Regions from separate parts of the Pleomorphochaeta caudata genome, predicted to be linked through region 2. Evidence: riboswitches for the same ligand, from Rfam matches in the RefSeq annotation. Region 2 holds a riboswitch; the other holds the start of a gene.
What was found. A riboswitch is a leader RNA that binds a small molecule or an ion and turns the genes downstream of it on or off. The one in region 2 is predicted to bind thiamine pyrophosphate.

Region 1 (11,732 bases), 140 kb from region 2:
ATATGTTCCAGGTAAAGATTTATATATTGAAAAAACTGCAGATATTAATGATGAAATTGATAGATTAAGATTATCTGCATCTTTTTCATTAATGGAAAGAAGAGATGTTATTGTTGTCTCTACAGTTTCTTGTATTTATGGTTTAGGTAGTCCTGTTAGTTTAAGAGATATGGTTCATAACTTTAAAGTTGGGACAATTTTTGATCATAGAAGTGAATTAGAACAATTAGTAAGAATGCAATATGAAAGAAATGATAGTGTTTTACAACGTGGTACCTTTAGAGTTAGAGGCGATGTAATTGAAATATATCCTTCATATTTAGAGAATGCTGTTCGAATTACTTTAGACTGGGATGTAATTGAAGAGATTGCGTGGTTTGATCCAATCAATAATAAGAAACAAGAGAAAGTCGATGGATTTTCTCTTTATCCTGCTAAACAGTTTGTAATGCCTCATGAAGCAGTTTTAGATGGAATTACTAGAATTGAAAATGAACTTAAAGATAGAGTTGAATATTTTAACTCTCAAGGGAAAGTAGTTGAAGCTGAGAGAATAAAGAGTCGTGTTGAATATGATATTGAGATGTTAAAAGAAATTGGGTATTGTTCTGGAATTGAAAACTATTCTAGACAATTAACAGGAAGAAAAGAAGGCGAGAGACCGGCAGTTCTTTTAGATTATTTCCCATCTGATTTTGTTACATTTATTGATGAATCACACGTTACCTTGCCTCAAGTTGGAGCTATGTATGAAGGAGATAGATCTAGAAAATTAAATTTAGTTAATTTTGGATTCAGATTACCTTCAGCTTTAGATAATAGACCTTTAAAATATGATGAATTTGATAAAATTGTTACTCAAAGGGTCTATGTATCAGCAACTCCTGGAAAACGTGAGTTAGAAGAAAATACAAATATTGTTGAACAAATAATTAGGCCTACAGGTTTATTAGATCCTGAAATTTCAGTTAGAAAGACTGAAGGTCAAATGGAAGATCTCTATAAAGAAATCAATTTAACTATTAAAAATAATAGAAGAGTTTTAGTAACAACTTTAACAAAAAGAATGTCTGAAGATTTAACTGATTATTTAAGTTCTTTAGATTTGAAAGTTAGATATTTGCATAGTGATATTGGAACTATAGAAAGAGTAGAAATTTTAAGAGACTTAAGAAAAGGTGTATTTGATGTTTTAATTGGTATTAACTTACTAAGAGAAGGTTTAGATTTACCTGAAGTATCTTTAGTCGCAATATTAGATGCAGATAAAATTGGATTTTTACGTTCTGCAACTTCTTTAATACAAACTATTGGTAGAGCTGCAAGAAATGCTGATGGTAGAGTTATTATGTATGCTGATAAAGAAAGTGATGCTATGAAAGAAGCTATATCTGAAACTAATAGAAGACGTAGTATCCAAATGGAATATAATAAAGAACATAATATTACTCCAAAAACAATTGAAAAAGCTATTGAAGATATCATTGAAAGAGAAGAAGAAGATAAGAAAAATGATATCAACGGTGAATTAAATATAAGAAGAGCTGCTCATAATCTATTGGATAATAAAGATAGGAAGAAATATATTAAAGAACTAGAAAAAGAAATGTTTAAATATGCTAGAGATTTAGAATTTGAAAAAGCTGCTTTATTAAGAGATGAAATAGAAAAAATTAAAAATAATAATTTAACTGTTTAATACTTAAAAAGTACTAAATCAAATCTTTTTCCAGTAATTTGGGGATATTGATGTTCAATCAATATATCCTCAGATTTTAATAATATATCTTGGTTTTGCTTAATATATTGATCAAGAGAATCTATACTAAGACAATGTTTTTTAGCTGCAGGAGGAAGTCCTGTTGCTAAAGTTCCTTGTATTCCGTTCTTATCTGTAAGAGAGTTTATACAATTATAAGTTAAAATGCCTTTTTCTCCATCGCACCAGCCCATTCCTTCAAGTAGAGCTTTGGTAAAATATCCGTGAAGTCTTTGCCCTGAGCAATAAGTTGGTTCATGAGCATAATTATTTTTTTCGGTTGCACAAAGAATAAAAATATTATCTTCTATTGTACTTTCTTTACTTAATAGTTTTTTATAGGCTGAATCAAAAGTAAAATTATTTTCATCAAGGGAATATGGGGAATCTTGTTTGAAATTACCAGAATAACAAGAATCAACTATTAACAATTTTTTCCCTTTTACTAATTTTAATTTTTTATAGATTTCATTAACACTTAATATTTGATCATATTTGATTATATCAAAGCGATCAAATGAATCCCCGTTTTCAGAGTCTGTAGTTCCTAATAACCAACTACCAGTAGAATCTGAATGACCTGAATAATATATTATATTTATTGAACTATCACTTGAAGAGTTTATTAATTTATCTAAGGCTTTTAATATATTAGCTTTTTTAGGATATTGATTATTATTAATTGTTTGAAAATCATAAGAAGTCCCAATTTGATAAAAATTGTTACTAGTATAATTTATTTGATTTCTTTTACAAGATTCTCGAAAAGCTTTTTCAATCTCTCTAGCATCATTAATAGTTCCATTTAAACTATTAACATCAGTATTACTATAATCTAAAGCAATTGTTATTAAATTTATATCATATGGTGTTTGTTCATAAGCTAATTCACAACTTGAAAATAATAAAAGTGTAATAAATATTAATAATAAAGTTTTTTTCATATCTTATTCCTTAATATTTATTATTTGTTAATTTATAAATTTGCTTTTAATAAAATTATTATTTATTTAATATTTGAATAATACTAAATCAAATCTGCCACCAGATACTTGAGGATATTGATAAGATAGAGAGAGCCCTTGATTGTTTTTAATATATTTTACTAATGAATCAACACTTAAGATATTATTTAATGCAGCAGGCGGAAGGCCTTTAGCTAATTTACCTTGAATTCCATCATCTTCAATCAATTCAGGAATTACATCATAAGTTAAAACACCTTTTTCTCCATCACACCAACCAATCCCTTCTAGTAGTGCTTTTGTTAAAAATCCATGATTTCTTACAAGATTTTTTGGTTGAAGATTCATTTCATATGAAGGATTATCACTATCTGTTGCACTTAAAATATATACATCTTCAGTATCATATTTGATATCTGTGCTAATAAATTTTTCATAAGCTTCAGCAAAAGAATAGTTCTTATCTAAAATAGAATAAGCACTATCTTGATATAAATTACCAGAATAACAAGAGTCACTAATTATTAAAGTTTTTCCATTAATATCCTTAATAGCATTATATATTTCTTCAACCGAAAGATATTTACTTGCAGTATTATTTGTTTCTCCAAGTACCCAACTTCCATTACTAACCACTCCATGTCCAGAATAGAAAATTATTGTTATTGTATTTTCATTAGAAAGTGATTCAAGATTGTCTAAAGCAGTTAGAATGTTTGATTTACTTGGGTAGAGAGGATCATTAATTGTAGCTGTAGCTGCAGAAGGTCCTATTTGATAATAATTGTAGCTATTAAAATCTACTTGTTGTCTTTCACTAATTTCTCTAAATGCTTTTTCAATTTCTTTTGCATCATTTATAGTTCCAGTAAGAGCATTTATAAGTGAATCGTTACTGTTTTCATAATCTAAGGCTATTGTCATTAAATTGATTGTATAAGGATTTTGAGAATAAAAAAGTTCACAGCTAGTTAAAGTTGTTAAGAAAATAGTTAATATTAATAATAAATATTTCTTCATATTCTCATTTCCTTATTTTCAATCATAAAAGTGATTGCTTGGCTTTTTATTAATATAATAAGAAATCCAATCAAAACTTGTACTAAATCCTATACCTACAGATGGAGAAAGTAAGTATTTTCTATAAACTAAATTAAATATAAAGTCTAAACTATAATTATATGTATCAGTATTCTTTAAAATATAAGATGGAATAAGAGCTACATTTGCATACATTTCTTTATTTAAACTTTCACCTAAAGCACCAATTCCAAGAGAGCTTTTTAACTTAAATTTAAATGAATCTGAAAAGTAATAGCCAAAATCTAATCCAAAAGCTACTGCTTTGAAATCTCTTAGATATTCATTATTAAATACTATTGATTGAGATACATGATAAACAGATACGTAAGGCCCAAATTGTAAATTACCAAATTTTAAAAAGATTGGTTCAAAGTCATATGTTGAAGATAGTGATGAATAAACGGGTAAATCTGTTGAATCATCTAGTGTAATTGAGGGATGATAATAAAGGCCAAAATCAAACTTAGCCCCAGCATCAAGTGCGAAAAGACTTGTTGTAGAAAAAAGTAAAATAAATATTATAAAAGTTTTTTTTATCAATTTAATGCTCCTATTATAATATTAAATACAACAATCAATAAAACTGCTTTAATTAATTAGTATATCATCCTTAAATCTCTTTAAATCCTTTAATTTTATACAAATATCAACAATCTCACTTTGAGGTTTTTCTCTTGTAAGTATTGAAAGGGTAATGTCATTATATAACAAATTTGTCTTATAAAAAATACCTCTAAACTCAAAAGACAAAATTTTTGCATTTTTCAAAATAACATGGGGTAATAATTCTGTGATGCTGAATTTATCTTTTTCAATTAAATAAGCATTTTCATATCTAAAGAAATAATAGCAGTTTTCACTAGTTTTATTATCCAATTCATTATTAATTAATGCTGCTGGAATAAAATTCCCTTCGCCAATAAATGTTGAAGCAAATTTTGTAGTAGGATTGTTATATAGCTCTTCTGCACTAGCACACATCTCTACTTTTCCATCATTCATTAATACAATAGTATCTGAAATAGATAACGCTTCACTCTGATCATGCGTTACATAAATCATAGTAATTTTTAATTTTTTTTGAATACGACGAATTTCATCTCTAAGATGATTTCTCATCTTTGCATCCAAAGCGGAGAGTGGTTCATCTAACAATAATAGTTTAGGTTCAACGGCTAATGCTCTAGCTAAGGCTATTCTTTGTCTTTCTCCACCAGATAAACTTTCGATTTTTCTATTTTCAAAACCTTCTAAATCAACTAGTTTTAAAAGTTCTTTTACTTTCTTTTTTCTAATATCTTTCTTTATTTTTTTAATCTTTAGTGGATAAGCTATATTTTTTTCAACATTTAAATGTGGATATAATGCATAATCTTGAAAGACCATAGCGATTTGTCTCTCATTTACTTTTAATTTTGAGATATCTTGATTATCGATTATTATATGACCTTCATCATTATCTAAAAGTCCAGTAATTAACTGTAAAGTAGTGCTTTTCCCACAGCCACTTGGTCCAAGTAGGGAAATTAATTGGCCTTTTTCAAGATTTAAATCTATATCTAAAAGAAACTGTTCAAATTGTTTTTTTAATTTTAATTTTATTATATTATTTTCCATATTTAACTCTAATTTTAAATATATACCTTATTATCATTTTTCATATATTCACTTGAAATAAATACTATAGCACAAACAATTATTAATATAGTACCTAATGCACAAGCCCCTCCAAAATTATAAGAACCAATTAATCTATACATTGTTACAGGAATTGTAACTATTGAAGAGGAAGATAGAATTAAGGTAGCATTTACTTCTCCCATGCTAATAGCAAAGGCAAAAATTGCTCCACTAATTAAAGAACTTTTTAATAGTGGGACTTCAATATCAATAAAAGCTCTAAATCCACTTGCTCCCAAAGTCATTGCACTATTTTTTAATGATGGTGGAAGTTTTCTAATTTCTGGTGTAATAGCTCTAATATTAAATGGTAATACTATAACTAAATGCGCTAAAATAACTAATAAAAGCCCACCAGAGCTTTTTAATCTTGCAGATATTAAATAATAGCCCAATCCAATTATTACCGACGATACGGCTAAGGGTAGCATCGCTAATAATTCTACTAAAATAGAAGATTTAAAATGATCTCTTTTACTAGCTATTGCTAAAGATAGAGCCATAGGAGTTGATAAAATTGCAACTGTTAAAGCAATTTTTAATGAATTAATTATTGAAATAAAACTTGATTTCATAATCCCTGTGGTACTACTTAATCCAAATAATTGTTTATACCATTTTAAGGTTAAAATGCTTTGGTCACTTCTAGTATTAGATGCAAGAAAAGATTTTATTATAATTGAAATAATGGGGGACAATACAAATAGAATTACAAAGATTGAATAAAGAATACTAAGAATAAGTCCTATTTTAGTAACAGGTTTCTTTTCTTTTTTATATAAGCTTTTATAAATATTTTCTTGTGTTGTTGTTTTTCTTTGGAAGATATTATAGATAATTAAAATAATTAAACAAAAGATGATTGAAATTAAAGCATAGGAAGCTGCGCTATTTAAATCCATAGAGATTCGAGCTCTTCTATATATTTCAACTTCCATTGTTGTATATTTAGGACCTCCTCCCAATACTAGAATTATTGAGAAACTAGTAAAACAGAATAAAAATACTAATAGGGAAGAAGATATTATTGATAAAATTAATCTAGGAAGAGTAATTGATATAAAAGTTTGTAACTTACTTGCTCCAAAAACATAAGAAGATAGTTCAAGTTTATAATCTAGATTTTCCCAATAAGTGGTTACTAGAACTAAAATAATTGGAAAATTGTAAAAAGCATGAGCTATAATTATTGCTTTATATGAATATAGAATCTTAAGTGGTGGATTATCTAAATTAAATATTTTCATCAATAAAACATTTAAAAATCCATTGTTACCATAAAAAGTTACAAAGCCTAAAATTACTAGAATTGCCGGAAGAACAAAAGGGATAGTGCATATTGCTAATATTAATTTTCTTCCTTTGACTTGATAATTTACTAATAGATATGCTCCTGGTAGAGCAATAATAAGTGAAAGTAAAGTAGAGAAAAAAGCTTGATTAATTGTAAATAAAAGAATCCTTAAAGTATAAGGCGTTTTAATTAAATCTAAAAATGGTGAAAAAGTGATTTTTCCATCATAGATAAATGCTTTTGATAAAGTGCTAATTAGAGGAAGTAAGAAAATCAAAAATAATAAAATAAGAGAAGGTAATGGAATGATCTTTTCATAAAGATCTCTATTATCTATGTATTTCTTTTTCATACTTTCCTCTAATATCTATATTACATTAATTATATAATAAGTAAATTAATATAAAATTTATTTGCTCATTACCTCTGTCCATTCATTTAACCAAGTATCTAGATTATCTTCAATATCATTGGCATCAAGACTTAAAGTAATTTGAGGTTTTGGAGCCCAATCAAATGCTTTTGGTAATTCAGTTGCTAAATTTGTAGGGTACATAGAGTTTGCACTAGCAATATCAAGTTGAGCATCAGTTAATAAGAAATCAACAAATTGTTTTGCTAAATCTTTTTTGTTACTGCTTTTTAAAATTCCAACACCTTCAATAGTTGCACTATGCCCTTCATCAAAAATAAGAGCTTGGTATCTTGTGGTATCTTCAAACATAACATGATAAACAGGGGAAGTAGTGTAAGAAAGTGTAATAGGAGCTTCACCTGCTGTGAACATTCCATAAGCACTAGACCAACCTTCTGTAATTGTTAATGCGTTGTCTTTCATGTTTTCCCACCAATTAAGATAATCATCACCAAAAAGTTCTCTTGTCCAAATTAAAAGACCAAGACCAACTGATGAAGTTCTAGGATCAATTAATAATACTTTATCTTTATATTTTGGATCAGTTAAATCTTCTAAAGATTTAGGTAAATCAGCTTGAGAAATCTTTTCACTATCATAAACAAAAGCAAAGTTACCATAATCAAAAGGTAATAATCTATTTTGCTTATCGAATTGTAAGAATTCAGGGATATCATTTAAAACTGGTGAATCATAAGAATCAAATAAGTCACTATTATAAGCTTTTACTGCCATGTCATCAGAAATTCCAATAATAACATCAGCTTTAGGATTATCTTTTTCTAATTCAGCCTTTGTTAACATTTCAATAGCATCCCCAGCTGAAACTAAATTTACATCAATACCTGTTTTTTCTTTAAAAGCTTCAACAACTTTTTGACCAGGTCCCCAATCTCCACAAAATGCATCATATGCATAAACTGTGATTTCATTTGATACGGCAGTATCAGAAGTTTCTTTTGCCCCAGCGGCAAAGAGAGTAGATGTTGTAGCAATTAAGGCCACAACAATTGTAAAAAACTTTTTCATATAAAAAAGCCTCCAAATTGAATTTGGCCTAAGGGTATTTAATAAAAATTTATTAAGATAAATAAAGAGGTCTCCCTACGCTGGTATTATCCAGATCAGGTAAACGGGTTTTATCTCAGGCATATAGCCACCCCAGGACATTTCTTAGAGTAATAATGAGAAATATTCTTGTCAAGTATTTATCATTAGAGTAACATTAAAGAATGAAAAACTTATATTATAGTCAAGATATTGCTAAAATTGATGCTATGGCCCAAAAAGATTATAATCAACCTGGGTTAATTTTGATGGAACAAGCTGGAGTAAAAGCTTGGGAATATATGAAACATCATATTTTAAAAGACCAATCACTAGTTTTTGTATGTGGTGGTGGAAATAATGGTGGTGATGCATTAGTTATTGCTCGTTGTGCATTAAATGCTGGCTATGAAAAAGTAAAAATAATTTATTGTTCAAATAAATTTAGTGAAAGTACAACTGTCCAAAAAAAGATTATAGATTCATATAATATTTTTTCTTTAAATATTAGTGATGATTCAGATTTAATAAAAAGTACTATTCTAAATTCAGATTATATTATAGATGGTATTACTGGTATTGGGTTAAAAAGTCAATTAAGAGATAATTTAATCAATATTGTAGATTTAATTAACCTTTCAAAGGCTAAAGTTTTTAGTGTTGATGTACCTAGTGGAATGAGTGATTTAGTTTGTGCTCCTTGTGTTAAGGCTGATTATACTTTTTCGATGGGCCCATTAAAAGCTTTATATTTCTTTCCAAAGAATGTTATTAATTGTGGTAAAATTATTGAGATAAATCCAAGCTTTCCTTTGCAAGTAATTGATTTAATAGATCCTGTTGCTACTTTAAATAGTAATTTACATATTAATGTTCCAAAGTTAGATAAAACTGCCTATAAAAAAACTAGAGGGCATTTAGCTATCTTTGGTGGAAGTAAAAAATATTCAGGAGCCTTAAGACTTGCAAGTAAAAGTGCTTTTAGTAGTAGATGTGGTTTAATAACATCTTTTTGTGATAAAGAAATTTATGAAATTGTTGCAGTAGAAAGTCCATCTATTATTGTAAATAAAATAGATGATAATATGAATTTATCATCTTATGATGCAATTTTAGCAGGACCTGGTTGGGATAAAGATAGAGAAGATTTATTAAAAGAAATTTTAAAATATAATAAACCAACAGTTATTGATGCTGATGGGATAAGAGCTTACGCTAATTTATATAAAATGGGTAAAATTAATGTACAAAATAATGATAAATTAATTTTCACACCACATCTAGGAGAATTAAAAGCTTTAGCAGATTCTGTTTTAGTTGATTATTCAATTAATAATACTATTGATTTTATAAATACCTTAAATTTATTATCTAAAAAATTAAATGCTATAATAGTTTGCAAAGCTAGCATTACTTATATAGTTCATCCAAATAAAATTCCTCTAATAGTCTATAAATTTAATCCAAGTATAGCTGTTGCAGGAAGTGGAGATGTATTAGCGGGGTCTGTAGCTGCTTTAGTTGCTTCAAAATTAAATTGTTATGATTGTGCAATAGAAGCTGTTAAAATTCATATTAATGCTGGGATAAAAGCAAGAAAAAAAGTGGGATTTTATTCTAGTGAAGAATTGATAAAATATATAGGGAAACAATTATCATGATGCAAGTTTGGTTTTTAACTATAATCTATTTAAGTTATACAGGACTTCTTTTAATTACAGGTGAATATGGGGTTAAGTTACCTATCTTGTTGAACATGAGAGAATATTTATTAAGTAAGAGATATTTATTTATTATAATAATGTTTGTAGGGTATATCTTAACTATATTTAATTGTTTTATACCAAATATCCCAGGTCCAATATTTTTGGGAGATTTATTTCCAACAATTGCATTGTTTGTATCTTCTTTGTGGTATAATATTATATTATTCAAAAGTAAAAAAACATTAAACATAAACCAAGAGAAAAGAAAATTATATAAAAAAATGGCGATTTTTATTTTTTTAGTTGCCATTTTGCATCTATTTTTTCCAACTTGGGTTTTATTGTGAGGAATAGATGGAAGAAAGAATTACAACAGCAGGTATCTGCTTTAAAGAGGATAAAGTTCTTATAGGAAAGAGAATTGATAAAGGCTCCATTGCCAATAAATGGGAATTCCCTGGTGGTAAAAACAGATGGGGAGAAAGTGTTGAGGACACTTTAAAAAGAGAATTTAAAGAAGAATTAAATGTAGATATTGAAGTAGGAGAAGAATTAGCTTCTTGTGACTTTGTAAACAAAGATACCCATTATTTTCTTAAAGCTCATCAAGTATTTTTAAAAAAAGATTTAGATGATAATGATTTAAGTGTTCACACAGAATTAAAATGGGAAACTTTAAATAATTTGGATAATTATAAATTTGCAGATAGTGATAAAAAAATTATTGAACAATTAAAAACTAAACTTAAGGAAAACTAGAATGCAACTTTGTGAAAAAATTGATGAAATAATTAAACCTGCTTCTAATAAAACTATAATTGGAATTACTGGAGGTGGTGGAAAAACATCAACTTTAATTGCCTTAGGTAAATACTATCGTTCAAAAGGTAAAAAAGTATTATTAAGTACTACTACTAAAATTCAAACTCCTAGATTATTCAATTTTGAAGTAGATCATGTATTTCTAAATGAAGGTGAGTTCTTTAATCATGAACCAAATTCTGGAGAATCTGTATTATTTGTTGAAAAACATATTATGAATACTAAAAAAGCAATATCTCCAAGAAGTGAAATCTTATCAATAATAACAAAGAAATATGATGTAGTTATTTTTGAAGCAGATGGAGCTAGATGTTTGCCTTGTAAAATTCATAGTGATAGAGATCCTGTTATTACAGAAGATATGACTTCTATTATTGCTATAGTTGGGCTTTCAAGCTATGGCGATATGGCAGCAAATGTTTGTATGGGTGAAACTTCGACTGAGATAGTTGATTGTAATTATTATCAAAAGTTAATTGATAATGAAGAAGGCTTATTAAAAGGAATAGAGAAAAAACATAAGGCTGTTTTATTGTTTAACCAATGTGATTTAGTAGATATTAAAGTTGTTGAATCAATAAAACAATTAAAATCGCCATATCCAATATTAGTAGGCTCAGTTAAAGATAATATTTTCATTTAATATTATAAAACTTGTTATTAAATAAAAGTTGCTTTAAAATATTACTTATAAGAGGTATTTATAAATATATGGTAGAAAATGAAAATAGACTAATTAAAGATATCTTTAACTTAAAAAGTTTATATATTTTCTTAATTTTTATTGAAATTGTTAATTTCAGTTATTCTTACATTGTTGATACAATTTTTTCAAGCAAAATAGTTATGGCTACATGCTTGTTAATTCTCTATATAGTTTATTGTTTAATTTCAAGAAAAAAACAAATAAAAAAAGATACCTTTATAAGTATTACTCTTGTTATATATTTTATTTATTTAC
Region 2 (11,732 bases):
TCTTACTGGGATATTTCCTGAACCATGTAAAGGAGTATATGCTACTGTTATATTTGTTTCTTTAAATAATTCTTTTCTTCTAATAGATGAAATAACCATATCATAATAAGCTTCATCAACACTTTTTTCGACACTTACTAAATAAGAATTATCTCTTGCTTCTTTTTCTGAAGTTTCTTTAATATTATTTGGTAATACACTATTAGCTAATTCAGCTATTTTAATATCATGTGGAGGTGTTACTTGTCCTCCATCAGACCAATATACTTTATAACCATTATATTTACTTGGATTATGAGAAGCAGTGATTACAATTCCTGCACTTGCTTTTAAATGTCTAAGTGCAAAAGATAACATTGGAACAGGTCTTAAACTATCATAAAGAAATACTTTTACTTTATTAGCTGCTAAAACTAATGCTGCTGCTTTTGCAAATTCACTACTATAATTTCTTGAATCAAAAGCTATTACTATTGAAGGTTTATTTATTTCTGAAACCAAATAAGAAGCTAGGCCTTGTGAAACTTTTTTTACCATAAAGGTATTAATTCTATTTGTTCCACCACCGATAACACCTCTCATACCAGCAGTACCAAAGGCTAAAGTGGTATAAAATCTGTCATACAAATCATCAAAATTTTCATTTTCTAAAGCTATTTCAACTTCTTTTCTAAAAACATCATTTCTTTCAGCACTAATATAATCTTTAGCTTTTTTAATTATTTCTTCTTTATTAATTTGCATTGATAAACCTCCATAAATCTTCAACACTATCTACTGTTGGAACTTCAAATTTAACTAATTCTTCTTTATCTCGATAACCCCAAGTTACTAATAGAACTTGAGATTTTGCATCTACAGCTGTCTTATAATCAACTTCACTGTCCCCAACATATAACATTTGACTTACATCAATACCAACTTGGTTACTAAATTCAATAACTCTAGAACCATTAGGTTTTAAAATGCCGTCTTTTGCACCACAAACAAAATCAAATTTTATTCCTGGAAAAACAACAGGGACTATTTGTTTTACTATTTTATCATCTTTATTTGAGAAAATCCCAAAAGGAATATTAATTTTCTTTAAAGTATCGTTAATTTTATCATAAGGTTTACAATATTTTGTAGGATTTGCCTTATAATAGGTTTGTAATTCTATTAAAGCTTGATCAAGTTCTTTTTCATCAGCTTCATAGCCTCTTCTTATAAAACTAGTTTCAATTGCATTTCTTAAACCGTGTCCAACTATTTCTCTACATTCTTCAATAGTTATTGGTTCTAAACCTCTATTAACTAATGGAACATTCACAGAAGCTTTAATATCGCCAAGTGTATATAATAAAGTTCCATCCAAATCAAATAATACTGCTCTTATTGGTTGTTTTTTCATATTGTAATTATTAACAACTACATTTATTTAATCAACTATTGTTTTGACAATTATATAAAAAAACTCTATTCTTTGAAACATGAATACGATCAGTATAAAAAAGGGTAAAGAAAAACAAATTAAAAACCATCACCCTTGGGTTTTTTCAGGTGCAATTTATAAAGTAGATGCAACATCTCCTTGTATTTGTAAAGTTGTAGATTATAATAACAGCTTTATCGGTTATGGATATTATGATAAATTATCTAATACTCCAATTCATCTTTTAAGTTGGAAAATCGATGAAATAATAGATGATATTTGGTGGGAAAATAAAATAATCGAAGCAATCAATAGAAGAGCAGATTTAATTAAAAAAGCAGATACAAATGCTTATAGGCTAATCTTTTCTGAAGCCGATTTTATCCCAGGAATTGTTGCAGACTATTATAATGGATTTATCAGAGTAATTATTAGCTCTAGATCTGCTTATGCCATAAAAGATATTGTTGCAAAAACACTTTTTGAACAGTTAAAACCTAGTCTCATCATTTTAAATACTGATAAAAATTTCTGTGGTCTTGAGAAACTCAAAGAAGAAACTTTTTTCTATAATGAAGATGGATATTTTACTCCTAAGACAAAATTTGAACCAATCCAATTTACTGAAGAAGGCATTGATTATGAAATTATTCCTGGAACAGGTCAGAAAAGTGGATTCTTTTGTGACCAAAGAGATAACAGAGTAAAAATCGAAAAGTATTGTGATAATAAAATTATTTTAGATGGTTGCTCTTATACTGGTGGATTTACCTTACATGCTCTAAAAGCTGGCGCTAAACATGTTGATGCATTAGATTCTTCTAATTTTGCACTAAAATCTTTGTTAAAAAATATACATATTAATATTAACAACAATAAATTTGCAGAAGGCACAAGAGAAAAAGTAGAAACTAAAGTCTGTAATATTTTTGAAGAAATGAGAGAAATTAAAGAAGATTATTATGATTTAATGGTTCTAGATCCTCCAAAACTTGCAAAGAAAAGAAGCCAAGTGGATAATGCTTCAAGAGCTTATAAAGATTTAAATAGAATGGCAATGAAAAAAATTAAGAACAATGGTATTATTGCTTCTTTTTCTTGTTCAAGTGCAATTGATTTAGAAACCTTTAGAACTATTCTATCTTGGGCTGCTATTGATAATAATTATGAAATTCAAATCCTAGAGACACTTAGTGCAGCAAGTGATCATCCAGTTAGAATTTCTTTCCCAGAAAGTAATTACCTTTGTGGATTTATTTTTAGAGTTATTAAATAATATTTAATAGCTCTATAGCAATTTACAGCATTTAAAATTAATGCTAGTATTTTTATATAATTAATTAGAACCAGGGGAGCTTGTAAGCAAGCTGAGAGGAAGTAATCAACTTCGACCCTTAACCTGATCTGGATAATACCAGCGGAGGGAGTTTCATATATGACATCTTTCTAAAATATCAGGATATTGGTTCGAAGGATGTTTTCTTTATGAATTATCTAAACGCAATTTTAATTTGGTTTGGAGCAGCAATTTCAATTGCTGAAATTCTCACAGGTACATTATTCGCTCCTTTAGGATTAAAGACAGGAATAATTGTAATTATCTTAGGGCATATTATTGGATGCCTTCTTATGTATCTAGTTGGAATTATAAGTACAAATACTAAACTTTCTACTATGAAAAGCACTGCTAGGTCTTTTGGCAAAGCAGGAGGAGCCTTTTTTGCCTCACTTAATGGAATCCAATTAATTGGATGGACTGCCGTTATGATATTCTCTGGCTCTCAAGCCGCAAATATCTTGCTACCAAATATTTCAATAAGAATTTGGTCTATTATTATAGCACTATTAATCATTCTTTGGTTGATAGTAAAATTCAAAGAATTAAAAATTTTTCCAATTATAATTATCTCTTTATTATTTATATTATCTATAATAATAAGTAAAACCATTTTTAAAGGACAAAGCTCATCTGCTGACGATTCAACCTTAAGCTTTTTTAGTGCTTTAGAATTAGCTATAGCTATGCCACTTTCTTGGCTACCTTTAATTGGTGATTATACTAATAGTAAAACTAGTAATAAAAAGATTCCTCTTTTAAGCTCAGTAACTTATTTTTTTGCAAGTTCTTGGATGTATATAATAGGTTTAGGCTGTGCTATTTTTGCCAAAGAAAGTAATTTTGCACTAATTCTGCTTAATTCTAATATGGGAATAATTGGAATATTAATAATTGTTTTATCTACAATAACAACTACATTTTTAGATGCCTTTTCATGCGGTGTTAGTTTTTCAGTATTTAATTTTAATGAAAAAAAAGTTTCTATAATTTGTGTTTTGATTGGCCTAATTATTTCATTATTTTGGAATCAAAATTCTTTAGAATCCTTCTTGTATCTTATCAGTTCTGTTTTTGTACCAATGGCAGCAATACAAATTACTGATTATTTCTTATTCAAAAAAGATGTTCAAAAAGAACAAATCAACTACTCCAATATAATAATTTTTATAATTGGCTTTATATTATATAGATTATTTCTCACTTCTGATTTCTTCTTAGGAATTTCAATACCAACAATAATAATTACTTCTTTATTAGTGATTATTTATAACACTCTACTTAAAAAAGGATTAAAAAATGATAATTAATAATATAGATAAAGTAAAACCTCTAGTACATTGTATAACCAATTACGTAACAGTAAATGATGTTGCAAATATCTTATTAGCTGCTAATGCATCCCCTATCATGGCGGACAGTATTAAAGAAGCCGAACAAATAACTAAAATTTCTAACGCTCTTTATTTAAATATTGGTACAGCAAACGAAAGAACTTTTGAAAGCATGCTTATCTCAGCAAAAACTGCAAATAAAAATAATATTCCTATTATATTAGATCCAGTAGGTGTTGGGGCTTCATCTTTTAGAAATGAATGCATCGATAAACTCCTTAAAACAGCTCAAATTGCTGTTATAAGGGGAAATATTAGTGAAATAAAAAGCATAGCTCTAAATCAAAACTCTACTAGAGGTGTTGATGCTCAAGAAACAGATAGTATCTCATTAGAAAACCAAGAAGCAATTATAGATATGGCAAAAAAACTAAGTAAAGAAACAAAAGCAATAATTGCTATAAGCGGTAAAATTGATGTTATTTGTGATAGTGAAAAATGTGCCCTTTTATATAATGGCAATCAAATGATGGCTAATATAACTGGAGCTGGGTGTATGCTAACTAGTTTAATAGCAGCTCATGTTGCATCAAATACAAATTATTTTAGTGCAACCCTTAGTGCTATATCTCAAATGAATATTGCAGGAGAGATTGCATATAAATTAATGCAACCATATCAAGGAAATGCATCATATAGAACTTTATTGATAGATTCCATCAATAAAATAGATACACAAAAAATAAAAGAGAATATAAAATATGAAATTCGATAAAAACCAATTAGAACTATATGCAATTACAGATAGAAGCTGGTTAAAAAAAGACCAAAGTATTTATGATATAGTTGAACAAGCTATAGCTGGTGGAGCAACTATGATCCAAGTTAGGGAAAAGAATTTATCTAAAAGAGATTTCATAAAAGAAGTCTGTAACATTAAGCCTCTATGTTACAGAAATAATATCCCTCTAATTGTAAATGATGATTTATCTATAGCTATAGAAAGTAATGCTGATGGGATTCATTTAGGACAGCAAGATCTTAGAAAATATTTAATTGAATCAAGCATACCAAAGTCAATGATTTTGGGAATATCAGCACAAAACATTGAACAAGCTATTGAAGCAAAAAACATGAGAGCTCATTATTTAGGTGTTGGAGCAATTTTTCCAACTTCTTCAAAAAATGATGCACAAAATTTAAATATTTCAATCCTTAAAGAAATAACAAGAAATGTTGATATTCCTGTTGTAGCTATTGGAGGAATAAATGAAAATAATATTCCTCTCCTATCTAATACAAACATCAATGGAGTATCTATAATAAGTGCTATTTTTGCTAAAGATGATATAAAAACAGCAGCGGAAAATTTGAAAAAAATAATAAGGAGAACCAGCTTTTATGAAGAAAACCATAATTTTTGATGCAGATGGAACTATTCTTAACTCTTTATGGGTTTGGGATAATTTAGTATTAAATTTCTTATTAAATAAAAAAATAAATGTAGAAAAAAACCTACATGATATGCTTTGGACTATGAGTTTTGATGAAGGAATTTACTACATAAAAGAGAAATATAAACTTAAAGAATCTTTTGATGAAATTAATTCAATTCTGCAAGATAAATTAAAATACAACTATATTAACGAAGTTGAATTATTTAATGGAACAAAAGAATTATTAAAAGAGTTAAAAGAAAAAAACTATTCACTTTTAGTTGCAAGTGCAAGTAGAAAAGAATTACTAAAAGAATGTTTTATAAAAAATGATATAGATTCATATTTTGATTCTATAATCACTGAAAGTGAATATAATACTTCAAAAGCAAACACTCTATTTTTTGAAAAAATTATAAAAAACTATAATCTAGAATACATAAATACTTTAGTAATTGATGATGCAATTCATTCTTTAAAAAGTGCTAAAAAATTAAATTTAAAAACTATTGGAATTTTAAATAATAACGAATCAAAAGATTATGAGAAAATTTGTGATCTTTGTATTAATTCAATTGGAGAGTTAAATGAAGAAAGTATTAACAATTGCTGGAAGTGACTCTAGTGGAGGCGCTGGTATACAAGCAGATATTAAAACTATGTTTGCTCATGGAGTTTATGCTATGAGTGTTATAACTGCAATTACAGCACAAAATACGTTAGGGGTTAATGCAATTCAATCAATAGAGAAAAATATAGTAGCAGCCCAATTAGATGCTATTTTTACCGATATATTTCCTGATGCAATAAAGATTGGAATGGTATCAAATAGTGAAATTATAAAAATTATTAGAGAAAAATTAGATTTCTATAAAGCAAAAAATATTGTATTAGATCCAGTTATGATTGCAACTAGCAATGGAAAACTAATTGATGAATCTGCTATTGAGACATTGAGTGAATATCTTTTCCCTATAGCAACTCTAATAACTCCAAATCTATTTGAAACAAAAATTCTATCTGGATTAATAATAAACTCAAAAGAAGATATGGAAAAGGCAGGTATTATTTTATTTGAAAAATATAAAGTACCTTTTCTAATTAAAGGTGGACATTTAGATACTATGGCCTCAGATTTTCTAATTAGTGAAAATTATCAAGGATGGTTTGAAGCCCCATTAATTAATAATTTAAATACCCACGGGACAGGGTGTACTTTATCATCCTCTATCGCTTCTAACTTAGCAAAGGGACTAACAATCAATGAAGCGGTTAAAAAATCAAAAGAATATTTAACAAAAGCAATAGAATATAATTTAAACATTGGACATGGTAGAGGTCCTCTATATCATAATATACCTTGTTAGATATTAAAATTTAACCATCCAATTTGGATGGTTAATATAAATTTTATTTATTAAAGATTTCATCATACTGTGTATACTCACTTATTGCTTGTACTTCAATATGATATTTAATTTTCTCATCAGGTTCTAAATATTTTAATAAATTCTTAGAAGCTAAATCCTCTAACCCATCAATCAAATTATTAGTTGGTTCTAAACCTAAAACATAATCTCTGGTTTTCATTAATTTCCATTCAACTAAATTATTTAAGGTTTCACAATTAATAGTGATTGCAACTCCTGTATTTAATTTTGGATTAAATACTCCAAAAACTGCTTCACCGTTGCTATTCCTTTTTAATTTATGATAATAGCAAGCTTCTTCATATTCCTCTTGAGGTTCTTCAATAATATTATATAAATCTATAATATCTTTTGCTCTTTTTGTTCTAGGTATAACCTCTTCAGAATTTAAATACATTTTACTATCAGCAGATAATAGAGGATAACCTAAATTCATATGATACAAAATATTATGAATTGCTTTATTAAAACTTTCATTAGTTACAACATCATCTATAACCAATTTATTAGATTTGTAATAGCATTTTATTTTTCTATCTAATTTTAATTTATCTTCAAAAATTACTGCATCATAAACTGTGGCATTTAACTCAACAAATGCTCCATTCTCATCTTTATCAAATTTATAATAATAATGATCTGCTGGAGTATTTGAATAATTACCATGGAGACCATATTCTTTACCTTCAAAAGTACTAGGAGTTCCTACAGATTTTAATCCACAAGTAGTTAAAAATCCAACATTGAAATTTTTTAGAAAACCTAATCCTTTATCATCAAAATATTGAGGTGAAGAATTACCACAAGGAGCCATATAACCAAAATTAATTCCATTATATCTTAAAATTGGAATATCAAATCCTCTATCAACATTAATTTCAAAATATAAACCAGATCCATTGTTAACTTCTAAAATTCTAACATTGTTAGCCTTTCCTTCTTTTAATTCAACTTCTCTTACATTAAAGAGTTGTTTAAGATTTCCAACATATTTTAATTCATTATTCATAAAAAAACTCCTTTCACATATTATACACCATTAATCAAACATAAAAAAAAGAATTGCTATAATTTATAACAATTCTTTTAAAATATAATGTATTAATTTATTTTAGAACAAATATGAATTAAACAAATTCTTTAAGTATTCTTGCTTACCTGAAGTTTTCTTACATACTGCAGTTTCTCCTAGTTTTGCAAGTTGATTAAGATCCAATAATCCTTTTTCGAAATCTTGGCCTTTACCTAAATCAAAGGATGAATATCTTTGTTTTACAAATTCATCAATTTTACCATCTTTGATAATTTTATCTGCTAATTCTAGACCTAAAGCAAAACTATCCATTCCACCAATATGTGCAATAAATAAGTCTTCTAAATCAGTACTATTACGTCTTCTTTTAGCATCAAAGTTTAATCCACCAGAATGAAGTCCACCATTTTTAAGAATAACCATCATTGCTTTTGTTGTTTCATATACATCAGTTGGGAATTCATCAGTATCCCATCCATTTTGATAATCACCTTGGTTAGCATCAACACTTCCTAACATATTATTATCAACGCATACTTGTAAATCATGAGCAAAAGTATGTCCTGCTAAGGTTGCATGGTTTGCTTCAATATTACATTTAAAATCATCTTGTAAACCAAATTCATTTATAAAAGCAATTGCAGATTGTGCATCATAATCATATTGATGTTTAGTAGGTTCCATTGGTTTTGGTTCAATTAAAAAAGTACCATTAAATCCAGCTTTTCTAGCATAATCTCTAACAATATTATAGAATTTACCTAAATGTTCTCTCTCTCTCTTCATATCAGTATTTAAGAGATACATATAACCTTCTCTACCGCCCCAGAATACATAGTTTTCACCACCAAGTTTTACATTAACATCAACACAAGTCTTAATTTGTAATGCAGCTCTAGTTAATATATCAAAATCTGGATTAGTAATTGCACCATTCATATAACGAGGATTAGAAAATACATTAGCAGTATTCCACAATAATTTTATTCCTGTTGCTTTTTGTCTTTCTAATAATAAATCAGCAATCTCATTGTAATTTTTAACATATTCACTTGCATTATTTCCCTCTGGTGCTATATCTGCATCATGGAAACAATAATAAGGAGTACCTAATTTTGTAAAAAATTCAAAAGCAGCATCAGCTTTATTTTTTGCATTTTGCATTTCATCATTATCTGAGAAAGGAAAATCAATTGTAGCTTTACCAAATGGATCTGAACCATCAGCACAAAAACTATGCCAATAAGCTGTTGCAAATCTTAGATGTTCCTTCATTGTTTTTCCATTGATTTTCTTTTCTGGATCATAAAATTTAAATGCTAAAGGATTATCACTGTTTTTACCTTCAAATTTAATTTTACCAATGTTCTTAAAATACTCTTTATTTCCGACAAAATAGTCCATTTTTATCTCCTATCTAAATAATTTACTTAATGAAGAATCATATTTTAAATATTTCTCATAACCTTTTTCATATAAATCATAGTTATCTAAATTAGGTGTAAATATTCTTTCTTCATTAAATTGAGAATGTTCATCTGTAATTTCTTTAACACTCTTTTTCATTAGAGTTGCTAAACTTTGTAATGCACCACCAAATGCAGCAGTTTCACTTATTTTTGGAGTCATAACCTTTAAATTAAACATATCAGATACAATTTGTGCCCATATTTTTGACTTAGCTCCTCCACCAATTAAAATAATTTTACTTGGTTCAAAACCTTGCTCTTTAAAAGCTTCAAGTCCTACTTTCATAGAATAAATAGCACTTTCTAATGAAGCTCTAGCAATATTAGCTCTATTTGTATTTGTCATGTTCATTCCGGCGATAACAGCTTCTGCTTTAGGATAGTTTGGAGTTCTCTCCCCATTAAAATATGGTAAGAAAATAATCCCATTTGCCCCAGGTTTACTAGTACTTGCAATTTCATCTAGTTCTTTAACTCCAAGTTCTAGAAGCTCTCTTATTTGTTCAGTTGCTACAGTACAATTCATTGTACATAGTAATGGCAAATAGCCACCGCTACTTGAAATAAATGCTGCTAAACGATTTTTATTATCAGCAATTAATTTCTCACTGTATCCAAATAAAGTTCCACTAGTTCCAAGACTCATAACTAAGTCTCCATCTGAAGTACAACCAGCACCTATAGCGCCCATCATATTATCTCCACCACCTACAGAAACAATAGCCTTATCATTAATTTGCAACTCTTGTGCAACCTCTTTAGTAACAAGACCAACTACTTCTGAAGGTTTCAAAAGTTTTGGCAACATAGCTTTTAGATCACGTTCATCATCAATAGCCTTTAGAACTTCGTCTGACCAACATCTATTTTTAACATCAAAAAAAGCAGTACCACTAGCATCCCCTTCTTCCATGACATATTCATTTGTTAAATAATAATTTATATAGTCATGAGGTAATAAAATATGAGCTAAGTTTTCATATAGGGATGGATGATTTTCTTTCAAAGATAATACCTTACTAGCTGTATATCCAGCTAATATTTGATTACCTATCAAAGAAAAAACTTTATCTTCACCACCAAGTTTTTCTGTTAATATGTCACAATACATTGCTGTAGAAGTATCACACCAAAGCTTAACATTATATAGAGGTTCACCATTTTTATCTAATGGAACGAATCCATGTTGTTGTCCAGAAACCCCAATTGCTTCAATTTTTTGTTTAATTTCCAGAGGAATTTGGTTAAAACAATCTTTTAAAGCATCAATAAACCAAAAAGCTTTTTGTTCTCTTGTTCCATCATCTTTAGATATCAATTGATGAGAGGAACTAGCTACCTTTAACACTTCTTTTGTTTCAGAATCATAACACAATACTTTTGTGCTTTGAGTCCCGCAATCAATCCCAACTGTAATTGCCATGTAAAACTCCTTAGATATATCTATACGATTATATAATCATGGAAATCTTAATAAAAACATGGACAAAATTTATATTACATATATAATATTAACTTATGGATATTTTAGATTGTGTATTTGTTTTACAACTTCATGAGGAAGAAGATTTAGCTTGGCACCAAAGATTGCATGAACATAAAAAAAATCAATTTGAGGTACATTACTTCTTAGAAGGAGAAGGTTCTTTCTTTACGAACAAAAAAAAATACAGTATTAGAGAAAACCAAGTTTATGTTACTTCAGAACTTACTCAGCATAAAATTACTGCTGATAAAGATTCTTTTATTTCATATTATGCCGTATTAATGGAATTTGATGATGCAGATAGAAAATTAATTGACTACCTAAATCAAAAAGGACCAATTACCCTAAACGAAAATAAAAGATTTTTCTTTGAATGGATTAAAGATAATGGACTTAGCAAAAACACTAATTTAAGGCTATCAAGCTGCCATAAGCTTTTAGGTTTTTTATATAGCATTGATCAAAATTATGAAGAAGAAGAAAGTATAAATGTTGCAGTTGAAAATGCTTTAAAATATATGAGAATGCATTTATTTGATACGATTAGTCTAGAAGAATTAGCAAATTATGTATCACTAAATCCAATATATTTTAACAGATTATTTTGCAAAAAAATGAATTTCCCACCTATAAAATATTTTTCGCTCTTAAAACTTGAAGCTGCCAGATCTCTGCTTGCAACAACTAGCTTAAGTATAAAAGAAATTGCTGCTAAATTAAATTATAATAGCCAGTTTCATTTCTCAAAATGCTTTAAAGATAATACTGGATTTTCCCCTTCAATCTACAGAAAA

Region 1: another riboswitch for thiamine pyrophosphate. It lies ahead of ACZ5RS_RS06225 (thiamine ABC transporter substrate-binding protein); the one in region 2 lies ahead of cytX (putative hydroxymethylpyrimidine transporter CytX).

Annotation. Positions count from the first base shown of each region.
Region 1 is NZ_AP042458.1:1,345,386-1,357,117, forward strand. Features, by position in the region: gene uvrB (excinuclease ABC subunit UvrB) at 1-1,699, shown strand, start outside; gene ACZ5RS_RS06200 (caspase family protein) at 1,696-2,703, opposite strand; gene ACZ5RS_RS06205 (caspase family protein) at 2,770-3,744, opposite strand; gene ACZ5RS_RS06210 (hypothetical protein) at 3,763-4,347, opposite strand; gene ACZ5RS_RS06215 (ABC transporter ATP-binding protein) at 4,396-5,424, opposite strand; gene ACZ5RS_RS06220 (ABC transporter permease) at 5,439-7,133, opposite strand; gene ACZ5RS_RS06225 (thiamine ABC transporter substrate-binding protein) at 7,191-8,225, opposite strand; TPP riboswitch at 8,281-8,370, opposite strand; gene ACZ5RS_RS06230 (NAD(P)H-hydrate dehydratase) at 8,429-9,904, shown strand; gene ACZ5RS_RS06235 (hypothetical protein) at 9,939-10,178, opposite strand; gene ACZ5RS_RS06240 ((deoxy)nucleoside triphosphate pyrophosphohydrolase) at 10,304-10,708, shown strand; gene yqeC (selenium cofactor biosynthesis protein YqeC) at 10,710-11,414, shown strand; gene ACZ5RS_RS06250 (ATP-binding protein) at 11,483-11,732, shown strand, end outside.
Region 2 is NZ_AP042458.1:1,208,976-1,220,707, reverse strand. Features, by position in the region: gene ACZ5RS_RS05575 (phospho-sugar mutase) at 1-744, opposite strand, end outside; gene ACZ5RS_RS05570 (HAD family hydrolase) at 734-1,393, opposite strand; gene ACZ5RS_RS05565 (class I SAM-dependent rRNA methyltransferase) at 1,473-2,690, shown strand; TPP riboswitch at 2,753-2,857, shown strand; gene cytX (putative hydroxymethylpyrimidine transporter CytX) at 2,900-4,060, shown strand; gene thiM (hydroxyethylthiazole kinase) at 4,050-4,859, shown strand; gene thiE (thiamine phosphate synthase) at 4,846-5,508, shown strand; gene ACZ5RS_RS05545 (HAD hydrolase-like protein) at 5,486-6,139, shown strand; gene thiD (bifunctional hydroxymethylpyrimidine kinase/phosphomethylpyrimidine kinase) at 6,108-6,887, shown strand; gene ACZ5RS_RS05535 (aldose 1-epimerase family protein) at 6,931-7,959, opposite strand; gene xylA (xylose isomerase) at 8,062-9,387, opposite strand; gene xylB (xylulokinase) at 9,397-10,875, opposite strand; gene ACZ5RS_RS05520 (helix-turn-helix domain-containing protein) at 10,971-11,732, shown strand, end outside.